DNA from 2 places in the Exiguobacterium sp. UBA3491 genome. Region 1 is predicted to be linked to the other one. Evidence: riboswitches for the same ligand, from Rfam matches in the RefSeq annotation. Region 1 holds a riboswitch; the other holds the start of a gene.
What was found. Region 1 has a riboswitch for FMN ahead of B4F99_RS10525 (ECF transporter S component). Riboswitches for the same ligand answer to the same signal wherever they lie in the genome.
Positions count from the first base shown of each region.

Region 1 (5,894 bases):
GCGCGCGTCTATGCGATCGGAGAAACAGGACTGATCGACGCGCTTGAACGAGAAGGGTTAGACGTCGTCGCAACCGAAGCGGCAGATTACGTCGTCATCGGTCTCGATCGTCAAATCACGTACGAAAAACTCGCTGTTGGTGCACTTGCGATTCGTGCCGGTGCCCGGTTTATTTCAACGAACGGTGATATCGCGATTCCGACCGAACGTGGTTTCCTGCCAGGTAATGGTGCTCTGACGTCCGTCCTGCGCGTGACGACGGAGAAGGAACCGTTCTTCATCGGTAAACCAGAACCAGTCATGGTCGATATCGCGACAGAAATGATTGGTCTGTCAAAAGAAGACGTCATCATGGTCGGAGACAACTACCATACGGACATTCTTTTCGGGATCAATGGAGGTATCCGGACGATGCACGTCAATTCTGGCGTCCATACACCCGTCTTCATTCAAGGGCAGGATCGTCAACCGACATACATGGTTGATACGTTAGCTGAATGGATTCTATGAATCAAAAAATCCCGAACGAGAATTCGTTCGGGATTTCATGTATTAGAAGACTTGTTCGACTTCGACGACGCCAGCGACTTCTTCAAGAAGGGCACGTTCGATACCGGCCTTCAATGTGATTGTTGAACTTGGGCAGCTACCACAAGCTCCCATCAAACGGAGTTTTACGATTCCGTCTTCTACATCTACGAGTTCAACGTCTCCTCCATCACGAAGAAGGAACGGACGCAATTTTTCAAGAACTTCATTCACTTGATCAAACATTTCCATGCGTAAACACATCCTTTCGTATAGTTTCATTGTAACAGGGTTGAAAAATGTTCTCAATCTGGAAAACTTGTATACTAAAGAGGAGTGAATTGAAAAGGGGGGACTTCAAGATGGAAATCACGGTTTACGGAACAGCGGTCACCTGTCCGAGTTGTGTCGGGGCACCTAGCTCGGAAGAGACATTCAGTTGGCTACAAGCCGTCCTCGGGCGGAAATATGAGCAAGCGATGACGCTTCGCTATGTTGATTTCGAGACAGCAACATCAGATCAATGGACGGAAGCGCTGAAAGAGGATGTCTATTTTTATCCACTGATCGTGCTCGATGATGAGATGATTGATGAGGGGTACGTCAAACTCAAGACGATCACAGCGGCAATCGATGCGAAGCTGAATCAGGCGGGATGAACGAAAAAGAGGTATCCCAAAGCTTGGGACACCTCTTTTGCTCATTTAATCTTTTTGTGTTTCCATAAGACACCGGACTTCAAGAGACGTGGGACTTTCCCCGTCAGTGCTTGCTTGCCCATGACGATTCCGAAACCGTCTGATTTTCCGAGTGAACCGAGCATCCCGCGCAGTTTAATTTCTGGCAGCTTCGGTAATTTCTTTCCTTGCCACTTGGCTTGTAAGACATCGACGACTTGTTCTGCCTGATGTTCTGCGAGTTGACCACTTGGTGCATATGGTAGACTTGCACAATCACCGATGACGAAGACGTTATCGTATTCCGGTACGTGATGATGTTCCGTCAATTTGATCCGACCGCCACTATCCGCAGCAAAGCCGAGATCGCGTACAACTTTGACCGGCTGCGTACCAGCTGTCCAAATCGTTAAGTCGGATGGATACGTATCGTCGCCGTTTCGCACATCGTCCGCTGTGACGAGCGTGACATTCGAGTTGTTGATGACTTCAACGTCATGTTCCTCGAACCATTCCTGAACGTAAGACGAGACTTTATCGGATAAGAACGACAAGACGGATGGACCGCGGTCGAATAGACGAATCGTCAAATCCTTCCGGCTCTCATGTAGTTCACTGGCGAGTTCGACACCAGATAGACCAGCACCGACGATCGAGACAACGGATCCCGGTGACAGACCATAAATCGCTTGTTGTGTCTTCCGTGATTCTTCTAGTGTCTGGATGCTGTATGTAAATTCTTGAGCACCCGGAATGTTGTGGTATTTATCCTCGCAACCGAGGGCGATGATTAAGTCATCATAGAATAATTCTGATCCGTCCTGCAGATGGACTGTATTCGTCTCTGGTGAGATTTTGATGACATGTCCATATTTATAGGTAAGATGTTTCCCCTCCGGAAATTCAATCCGGACATCCCGATCTGATAATGTACCTGCTGCGAGTGCGTAGTATTCCGTTTTGAGTGCGTGGTACGGTAGACGGTCGACGAGCGTGACGGCAACTTCCTCGTCCTTGAATCGCTCACAAATCCGCATTCCACCATAACCTCCGCCGAGTACGATCAATTGCTTCATAACGTAAAATCCCCCTTAGTTCCCCTAAATCAGTCTGACCTTGTATAATACGACATGAGGCAGGTCGTTTCCTGCTTGAAGGAGGAAAAAAAGTGAATCCGATTATTGAATTTTGTATTAGTAACTTAGCGGCTGGTACACAGGTCGTCATGGAGCAACTTGAACGTGACCCGAATGTTGACGTCGTCGAATACGGTTGCCTTGGTTATTGCGGGATTTGTTCGCTTGACCATTTTTGTCTCGTAGATGGTGAGACCGTCGTAGGTGAAACGCCGGAAGAATTGCTTGAAAAGATTTACCTGAAAATCGAAGAGAATGAGCTGTGAGCACGGACAGCCAAAAAATCCCCTCGTTCGTCTGAACGAGGGGATTCGTGTCCGTCAGCGGGCGCAGCTTTTCGGATCAGGCAGATTGTTGACGGCGCATCATCCATGGGCGTAGTTTCAAGAACAATGGAATGAAGAGTGCCGAGATGAACAAGGCCTTGATGACGTTAAACGGTAAGATACCGGCTGTGATCGCTGTCCATTTGACAGCTGGATCCGCCATGTAATCCATACCGAGGAACCATGCATACGCTGGAAGGATCAAGATATAGTTGAGGATCGCAAGACCGAGTGCCATCGTGATCGTACCAGCGACGAGACCAGTTGCGAGACCTTGTGTTGATTTCTTTTTGTGGTAGAACCAGCTGACAGGAAGCACGAATGCGACGCCAGCAGCAAAGTTCGCGAATTCTCCGACCGGAACACCACTTCCGCGGAAGATGTAGTATAGCACGTTCTTCAATGCTTCGACGATGACACCTGCGACCGGTGAGAACATGATCGCTGCGACAAGAGCAGGAACATCACTGAAGTCGATCTTCAGATAGTTCGGTAAGAACGGTAGTGGAAAATTGATAAGCATAAGAACAAATGAGATTGAACCTAACATTGACAGAGTGACCATTTTTTGTGTGCGTTTCATACGAGTATTGTCTCCTTTTGCTCGTTCCTCTCGATGAAGTATTGGCATGACTGCGTCCATAAAGAAACCCCTATTGATGAGATCAACAGGGGAGAAGTCCGCATTAAATAAACCTAATCGATTGTTGCAAAAATCGATCAAATTCAAACTCATGCCGCCATCTTCTCCCATCCAGACTGTACTGTCGGCTCCTGAATTACACAGAATCAGCAAATAGCGCCCTATTCGCTCGCGGGCTTCAACTTAAGAAGAGTTGTTTACCGCCGGTCGGGAATTTCACCCTGCCCTGAAGATGGAACGATTATTTTATTGTACATACCATTTATACAACGAATTCAAGATAGTTTCAAGCAACTAGGTTTCGATTCGCTCAGAAGTTGCGTATACTAAAGAAAAGGAAGGTGATGACATGATCCATTTAACGGAGGCAGCAGCGCTACAAGTCCAGGACATGATGGCGCAGGCACCAGCAGATGAACGAAATCTTCGGATGCTCGTCCAAGGTGGTGGATGTAGTGGTCTGTCGTACGGAATGGGATTCGATCAACAAAAAGAAACGGATCTCGTTTTTGAACAGCACGGCGTGACCGTCATCGTGGACGAAAAAGATTACCCGGTCGTCAAAGGACTGGAAATCGATTATAAACAGTCAATGCTTGGTGGCGGATTCACGATCACGAATCCGAATGCCATCGCAACATGCGGTTGCGGGACTTCGTTCCGGACGGCAACGAATGCCGGGACACCGGGTGGCTGTTAATGAATCCAATCGTGGACATCGTCCACGATTTTTTTATTGCCTGCAAACAGGAGACCTGCTCCATTGACTCGAAATATTTAAGAGAGTGAATGCTACTACGAATAGGGAGGGCTTCAGGATGAGAAAAGTATTGATCTTCGGGGGAACACGCTATTTCGGACGCCGGCTTGCAATTCGTTTAGCCGATTCGGGGGATGATGTGACGATCGTCACACGGGGTGAGCATACTCCACCGGTCGCGAAGGGCTTGACATTTTTTAAAGGAGACCGGACGTCAAGTAGTACGATGAAGGATTTAAGCCAACAGCACTGGGATGTCATCTATGACAACATCTGCTTCACGCCGTATCAAGCAAAGCTCGCGATCGACGCATTTGAAGGGAAAGTCGGACGCTACGTGTTGACGTCGACGATGTCTGTTTATGAAGACGGTGGTGCGAATATTTCGGAACGCGCCTACAATCCGTTTCCCGGGAAATATGATCTTGAGAAGGAACACGGATATGGTGAAGGGAAGCGCCAAGCGGAGAGTTATTTCTTCCAACGCGCGACATTCCCTGTCGTTGCCGTTCGATTCCCAGTTGTCCTCGGACCAGATGATTATACGGAACGACTCGTCTTTCATATCAAGCGGGCGCTTGACGGGCGTCCGATCGTTGCTGAAAACACATACGCGAAGATGGCGTATATCTCAAGTTACGAAGCCGCTGCCTTTTTGGAGTGGTGTGGTCGCTCGGAACTGACGGGACCGATTAACGCTGCAAGTGACGGTGTCTTATCGATTCAAGATTTGATGGATAAAATCGACCGTGTCGCAGGAACGACGAGTCAACTCGTCGCAAAAGGAGAGGAGGAATCGCCACTTGCGCCAGAACGCGATTTCTATATGGATACGACAGCTGCGAAACAAGCGGGCTATCTGTTCCAACATGTCGATGACTGGCTCGATCGTTTGATTGAAGAGGAGGTGCGTAATCACCAATGATGCAGTTGATAAAACCAACCCTCGCATGGGAGACAGAATACCGCGCCTTTTTAGAAGACTGGCGAAAGTCGGGCGAAACGATCGTGCCGGAAGCAGTCGGGGATACGTATGAACCACTGGGCGCTTATTTTGCGGAACTGAAGGAAATGGAGACAACGGTCAGACCGGGGCTCGTCACCCATTCGACGTACTGGATGGTCGACGGACAACGAATCGTCGGCGCGTTGAACTTCCGGCATGATTTGACGGAGAACTTGAAGTTGTACGGCGGACACATCGGATACGGCATCCGACCATCCGAGCGTCAGAAAGGGTATGCGACGACCGGGCTTCGTTTAGCGCTAGAAGAAGCACGGCAACGTGGACTCAATCAAGTGCTGTTGACGTGTGGCGTTGATAATGTAGCATCACGTCGTGTCATCTTAGCGAACGGCGGACGAGAAATTGAGCCGACTGTTCATAATGGACGCGAGACACGTCGCTTCATCATCCCATTATGAGAATTCGTGAAGCACGTCTTGAAGATGCGTCGACCATTGCGCGCGTTCATATCGATGTCTGGCGGGAGACGTATCAAGGGATCATCCCTGATTCTTATTTAGCACAGTTGTCTTACGCGAAACGGACGAAACAATGGGAGCAGGCGTTAATCGATCAGCGTGTGTATGTTGTGGAGTTAGAAGACGAAGTCGTTGGCTTCGCGCAAGGTGGACCAAATCGAAGGGATGCGCGTGAAGGAGAACTCTACGCGATTTATGTTTTGCGAGCTTCTCAAGGGCAGGGGCTCGGGAAGGCATTGTTTCAACGTATCATCGAGGACTTGGCGGAATACGAGGCAATGCAGGTTTCTGTCTTGCGGGATAATCCGGCGTGCCAGTTTTACGAGCGATTCGGTGGTC
Region 1 is NZ_DFQK01000028.1:137,529-143,422, forward strand. Features, by position in the region: gene B4F99_RS10500 (TIGR01457 family HAD-type hydrolase) at 1-510, shown strand, start outside; gene B4F99_RS10505 (NifU family protein) at 553-780, opposite strand; gene B4F99_RS10510 (DUF1462 family protein) at 891-1,187, shown strand; gene B4F99_RS10515 (NAD(P)/FAD-dependent oxidoreductase) at 1,229-2,281, opposite strand; gene B4F99_RS10520 (YuzB family protein) at 2,374-2,607, shown strand; gene B4F99_RS10525 (ECF transporter S component) at 2,684-3,250, opposite strand; FMN riboswitch at 3,406-3,548, opposite strand; gene B4F99_RS10530 (HesB/IscA family protein) at 3,660-4,010, shown strand; gene B4F99_RS10535 (NAD-dependent epimerase/dehydratase family protein) at 4,129-4,995, shown strand; gene B4F99_RS10540 (GNAT family N-acetyltransferase) at 4,992-5,495, shown strand; gene B4F99_RS10545 (GNAT family N-acetyltransferase) at 5,492-5,894, shown strand, end outside.

Region 2 (5,894 bases), on a different contig from region 1:
TGATGGGGAACACGTTCGATGACTTCAATCCCCTCTTGCTCGAGCACCCGTTGTTTGTCTGGATTGTTCGTCATCAAGCGAATCTTCGTCACGCCAAGATCACGCAACATGTTGGCCGCGACCGTATAATCACGCATGTCTGTCGGATAACCGAGTGCATGGTTCGCTTCGACTGTATCGAGTCCTTGTTCCTGCAACTCGTACGCTTTCAACTTCGCCATCAGACCGATGCCGCGTCCTTCCTGACGTAGATACAAGACGGCTCCACCTTCTCGTTCGATCCGCTCAAGTGCCGCATCGAGTTGTGGACCACAATCGCAACGTTTCGAACCAAAGACGTCGCCCGTCAGACATTCCGAGTGCAGACGGACGAGCATCCCATCGTGCGCTTCACCGGATAAGACGGCGACATGTTCTTTCTTATCTTGCGTCGTATAGCCGACCATCCGGAAAGCTCCGAATGTCGTCGGAAGCAACACTTCCGCTTCCCGCGTCAATGGACGCTCGAGATACGCGACGAGTGCCTCGATCGTGATCAGTTTTAAGTCGTGTTCTTCCTTATAGAGAAGCAAATCATCCACCCGTGCCATCGTGCCATCTTCCTTGATGATTTCACAAATGACGGCAATCTCATCGCTACCGGCAAGACGCGCAAGGCCAACACCTGCTTCCGTATGTCCGCGTCGTTCCCGAACACCGCCCTCTTTTGCGATCAACGGGAAGATGTGACCCGGTCGTTTGAAGCGCTCCGGTCCATCCGTCCGCATCCGCTGGATCGTCAGTGAACGCTCTTCGGCACTGATGCCGGTCTTTGCTTCTTCATGATCGATGCTGAGCGTGAACGCCGTACCGTGCGGGTCCGTATTATTGTCCGTCATCGGCGAAAGATGTAATCGTTCTGCCACATGTGGACTAACCGGAACACAGACGAGCCCTTTTCCATACGTAATCATGAAGTTGATATTTTCCGGTGTCGCGTGTTCTGCGAGCATGACGAGATCGCCCTCATTCTCACGATCCTCATCATCACAGACGATGATCGGTCGTCCGTTCTTTAAATCTTCTATCGCGTCTTCAATCAAGTCGAATCCGTTCATTACATGTCGCCTCCTAAGAATGCTGCCCAGTCCGTCTGTTTCTCATGTTGCGTGAAATGATAGAGATGTTTCGCCATCATGTCACACTCGATGTTGACGACTGCGCCGCTTGCCAATCGATCAAACGTCGTCACTTGACGGGAATGCGGAATCAATGAAATCGAGATCGTTTCCGAGGTGACGCGTTGCAAGGTCAGGCTCGTGCCGTTGATCGCGATTGATCCTTTTGGAATGCAATACTTTTGCCACGATCCGACATCAAACGTGTACACCATCGCTTCTCCGTCCGGTCGCCGACTGATTAGTCGTGCCGTCCCGTCGATGTGCCCACTGACGAAATGTCCGCCGAACCGACCGTCTGCCGGCATCGCCCGTTCGAGTTGCAGCGGGTTTCCGACCCGGTACGTGCCGAGTGCTGTCGAACGGATCGTGTCATGGACAGCATCCGCCGTAAAACCGGTTGGGCTCATTGACGTGACCGTCAAACAAATCCCGTCGACGGCGATGCTGTCACCAATCTTCGTTCCTTCGAGCACCCGGTGCGCTTCGATTTCAAGTGCTAATCCATTCGGTCGCGGAATCTTTCGTTTTAAGGTCCCGACTTCTTCAATCAATCCGGTGAACATATCGTCTCCTCCTTTCGGATGTACGTCAGATGGAGATCCGGTCCGACCATTTCAATCTGATCGATTTGAAAACGTTCTTCGATATCATGTCGTCCGTTCCAGGCAGTCCCTTCAAAAATCGACGGGGCTTGGTAGACTTCAATCCGATCGACGAGATCTGCTTCAAAGACTGCGGATTGAATCGTCGGTCCACCTTCAATCAAAACGCTGCGGATGTCTTGTTCGTATAAGCGTTTAAGAATCGCTTCCGGCGTCTCATATTCACCGACGAGCACCGTCACTTGATCATGACTTATCCGAGGAACACTCGTCAGCCAGTACGTTGGATTTTTTCCATCGCAAAAGACTTGCGCGGTCTCTGGCACCCGACCACGGCGATCGACGATTACTCGAATCGGCTCGATGCCTGACACTGCGCGTAACGTCAGTGCTGGATCATCGACGAGCACCGTTTCACTTCCGACGAGGATCGCATCATGACGACCACGCAGGGCGCGACCATTCGCGCGTGCTTCTTCTGACGTGATCCAGCGCTGTTCCCCCGTTGCCGCGATCCCGTTCATCGTCTGAGCGATTTTGACGGTCACGGTCGGACGTTTCCGTTCGATCGTTTTCCAAAATGTCTCGTAGAGGACTTCCGCTTCATGCCGTAACAAGCCGACTTCGACTTCGATTCCCGCGTCTTGAAGCCGTTTGATCCCTGAACCAGCGACAATCGCATGTTTGTCTTCCGTTGCGACGAAAACCCGTTTGATCCCGGCTTGTAGAATCGCTTCCGTACATGGTGGTGTCTTACCATGATGGTTGCATGGCTCGAGCGTCACGTAGAGATCAGCACCACGGGCGGCCTCTCCTGCCATTCGCAAGGCTTCGACTTCCGCGTGCGGACCACCGGCAAACCGGTGCGCACCAAAACCGATGATGCGTCCTTGTTTGACGATGACACAGCCGACACTTGGATTCGGACTTGTTTGTCCGTTTAACATATGTGCTAATTGCATGGCATAACTCATCATCTGTGACATCGCGTTCGCTCCTTTCAAATAAAAAAGACGCCCCTTGAAAAAGGGGCGTCTGTATAGAAGGGTTCACGAAATACACGGTTCGCCTTCTGCTTTTTTGCATGCAGAAAGACACCATCTCCTGAAAACATTTTTTCAGAAAACAGCTTGAATCGCGTCGTTTCGTTCTTCTCCCATCCGGACTTTACCGTCGGCCCTGGAATCTCACCAAGTCAGCCATGATGCGTACATCACGGGTCGCGGGCTCGTCGATCGATCGATCGCATCACCGCCGGTTGGGATTTTCACCCTACCCCGAAGAACTGGATTATTGAGTTATACAACTTTAGCCTAGCATATCTTTTTCAAGAAAACAAAGCGCAAATGTTTCGGTCTTGGCTCTTTTATGATTTCGTTCCACTTCTGTTACCCCTCCCCAATTCGTGATCGACTGGATACTAAAAACGACTGGAGCACCTGATATCAGTGCGTCCAGTCATTGTGTTCCGGTTACAAATACCCGTTCTTCCGGTCGTGGAATTCTTGGGCAATCGCTCCGCGTGTCCGTTCATCAGCGAGGACGCGAAGTGCTGTCCGTGCGAGGATTTTAGCGCCTGCGATCAACGCTTCATCCCCCTCTTCCGAACGGGCTGCTTCTTTGAATGCTTCTGTATGGGCGACGAGATCGTCCGGACCAATCTTGATATACGGATGGATTGTCGGGATGACTTGACTGATGTTACCCGCGTCCGTCGATCCAAGCCCCGGTCGTTCGTCTAAATGGACCGTTTCGCCGAGCGCCTCTGCTTCTTCTTGGAACAGACGGTCGAACGTCCGATTGAAGACAAGGTTATCGACTTCATTTTGGAACGCGATGACGTCAAGCGTCGCCCCGGTCGCGAGTGCCGCGCCTTGGGCAACGGCTTTGACTTTTTCCGTGACGGCATTCAGTCGTTCCCGTGTCGTCGCCCGGATGAAGAAACGTGCTTTTGCGTATTCCGGAATGATGTTCGGCGCATCGCCACCATGCGTGATGATCCCGTGGATCCGGACATCGTCTGGTAACTGCTGACGTAAAGCATTGATTCCGTTGAAGAGTTGAATGACAGCGTCGAGGGCGTTGATGCCTTCTTCCGGTGACGCCGCTGCGTGCGCCGGACGACCCGTAAAGGCAAAATCGAGCGGATCAACCGCAAGCGAGGATCCCGTGATCCGCGTTTGTCCCGACGGATGGACCATCAAGGCCGCATCGATCCCTTCCAGTAACTGATGTTTGACGAAACTGCCTTTCGCACTACCGTTCGGTCCACCTTCCTCGGCTGGTGTTCCAAGGACAACGACACTCCCGCCGACTTCATCGAGCACTTTACTGAGCGCGATCGCTGCTGCGACGCTCGTCGTGCCGATGATATTATGACCGCACGCGTGACCAATACCCGGCAACGCATCGTATTCAGCAAGAAAGGCAATCGTTGCGCCTGGTCGGTCGCTCGATTTCTTCGCGAAGAACGCGGTATCGTGCCCCGCGACGCCGAGTTCTACTGTAAAACCTTCCGCTGTTAGACGCTCCGCATGGAGCCGCGAAGCAAAGAATTCCTCGTTCCCGATTTCCGGCGTTGCATGAATTCGGTGACTTGTCTCAAGATACGATTCTCGTTTTTGTTCGATGTCCTGTTCAATCGTCTCTACCCATGTCGTGCGTACTGGTGTCGTCATACTGTCCACTCTCCTTTTGAAATTATTCGCCGATATCGCTCAGTGGAACGAACGTCGGGATCGTACTGCCTTTGTATTCTTTTTTGATGAAGGCCGCGACATCTTTTTGTTGATACAGCGACGCGATTTTTTTCAGTTCTTTTTTGTTCTTGTCTTCTGTTCGTGTTGCGATGATGTTGATGTATGGTTTTGCTGTCTCGTTCTCATGAACGATTGAGTCCTTGATCGGGTTGAAGCCAGCGTCAACGGCGATGCCATTGTTGATGATTGATGCCGCGACGTCCGGTAAGACGCGTGGCGTTTGCCCGGCGACGATCGGAACGATTTTCAGCTTCTTCGGATTCTCGACGATCTTATCGACTGAACCGTTACCATCAAAGTCGTCCGGTAACTTGATCAGACCGGCTTCTTGCAGTAGCAAGAGGGCGCGTCCCATGTTCGTCGCTTCGTTCGGAACAGCGATTTTTCCGCCAGTTGGAATGTCTTTGACATCCTTGTATTTATCCGAGTAGATCCCCATCGGTGCGATGACAGTCGTCGCAATCGGCGATAGCTTCAAGTTATGTTCTTTCTTGAAAGCGTTGAAGTAGGAAATCGTCTGGAAGGCATTGGCGTCGATCTCACCCTCAGCCAGTGCCATGTTCGGCTGGACATAATCGGAGAACTTGACGAGTTCGATTTTGATGCCTTCCTTCTCTGCTTTTTTCGCGACATAATCCCAAACTTGTGTGTCTGAACCGCTGACACCGAGCTTGATCGTCTTTTCGTCTTCTCCTGATGCTGCGCACCCGGCAAATAAAATCGTCGTGAGTGTTGCTCCAATTGCTACTGCTTTTTTCATGGCTGAATCGCTCCCTTGATTAATGTCTTCTGATTTTTCGTGCGACGATGTTGCCTGTCGTCTGTAAGCCTTGGACTAAGATGACGAGAATCCCGACCGTGATGATCATGACTTTCGTATCAAACCGTTGATAGCCGTAAGTAATTGCTAAGTCACCCAAACCGCCACCACCGATGGCGCCTGCCATCGCCGACGCCCCGATCAAGCCGACTGTTGCGATCGTTAAGTTCAGGATGAGTGAACCGAGTGCTTCCGGTAGGAGGAAGCGGAAAATCGTTTGAAACGGTGTCGCGCCCATCGCTTCTGCTGCTTCAAGAACGCCTTTATCGACTTCGAGTAAAGAACTCTCGATCAGACGCGCCATGTACGGTGCAGCGTAAAAGACGAGCGGAACGATTGCGGCTTCTGTTCCGATCGATGTCTGAACGATCAAGCGCGTCAACGGGATGATCGCGACGAGTAAGATGATGAACGGAATCGAGCGGAAAATATTGACGATACTGTTGAAAAATGTGAACAGCGGGACGTTCTCGAGCAATGCCCCTTTCCGGGTGACGACGAGTAGAATGCCGAGGGGTAAGCCGATCAGAGTTGAAAACAGTAACGACACTGA
Region 2 is NZ_DFQK01000021.1:91,374-97,267, reverse strand. Features, by position in the region: gene ribA (GTP cyclohydrolase II) at 1-1,097, opposite strand, end outside; gene ribE (riboflavin synthase) at 1,097-1,723, opposite strand; gene ribD (bifunctional diaminohydroxyphosphoribosylaminopyrimidine deaminase/5-amino-6-(5-phosphoribosylamino)uracil reductase RibD) at 1,708-2,748, opposite strand; FMN riboswitch at 2,907-3,051, opposite strand; gene B4F99_RS07455 (M20 family metallopeptidase) at 3,235-4,440, opposite strand; gene B4F99_RS07450 (MetQ/NlpA family ABC transporter substrate-binding protein) at 4,463-5,281, opposite strand; gene B4F99_RS07445 (methionine ABC transporter permease) at 5,301-5,894, opposite strand, start outside.
Region 2: linked by a shared signal. The riboswitch ahead of ribD (bifunctional diaminohydroxyphosphoribosylaminopyrimidine deaminase/5-amino-6-(5-phosphoribosylamino)uracil reductase RibD) and the one ahead of B4F99_RS10525 (ECF transporter S component) in region 1 are both predicted to bind FMN.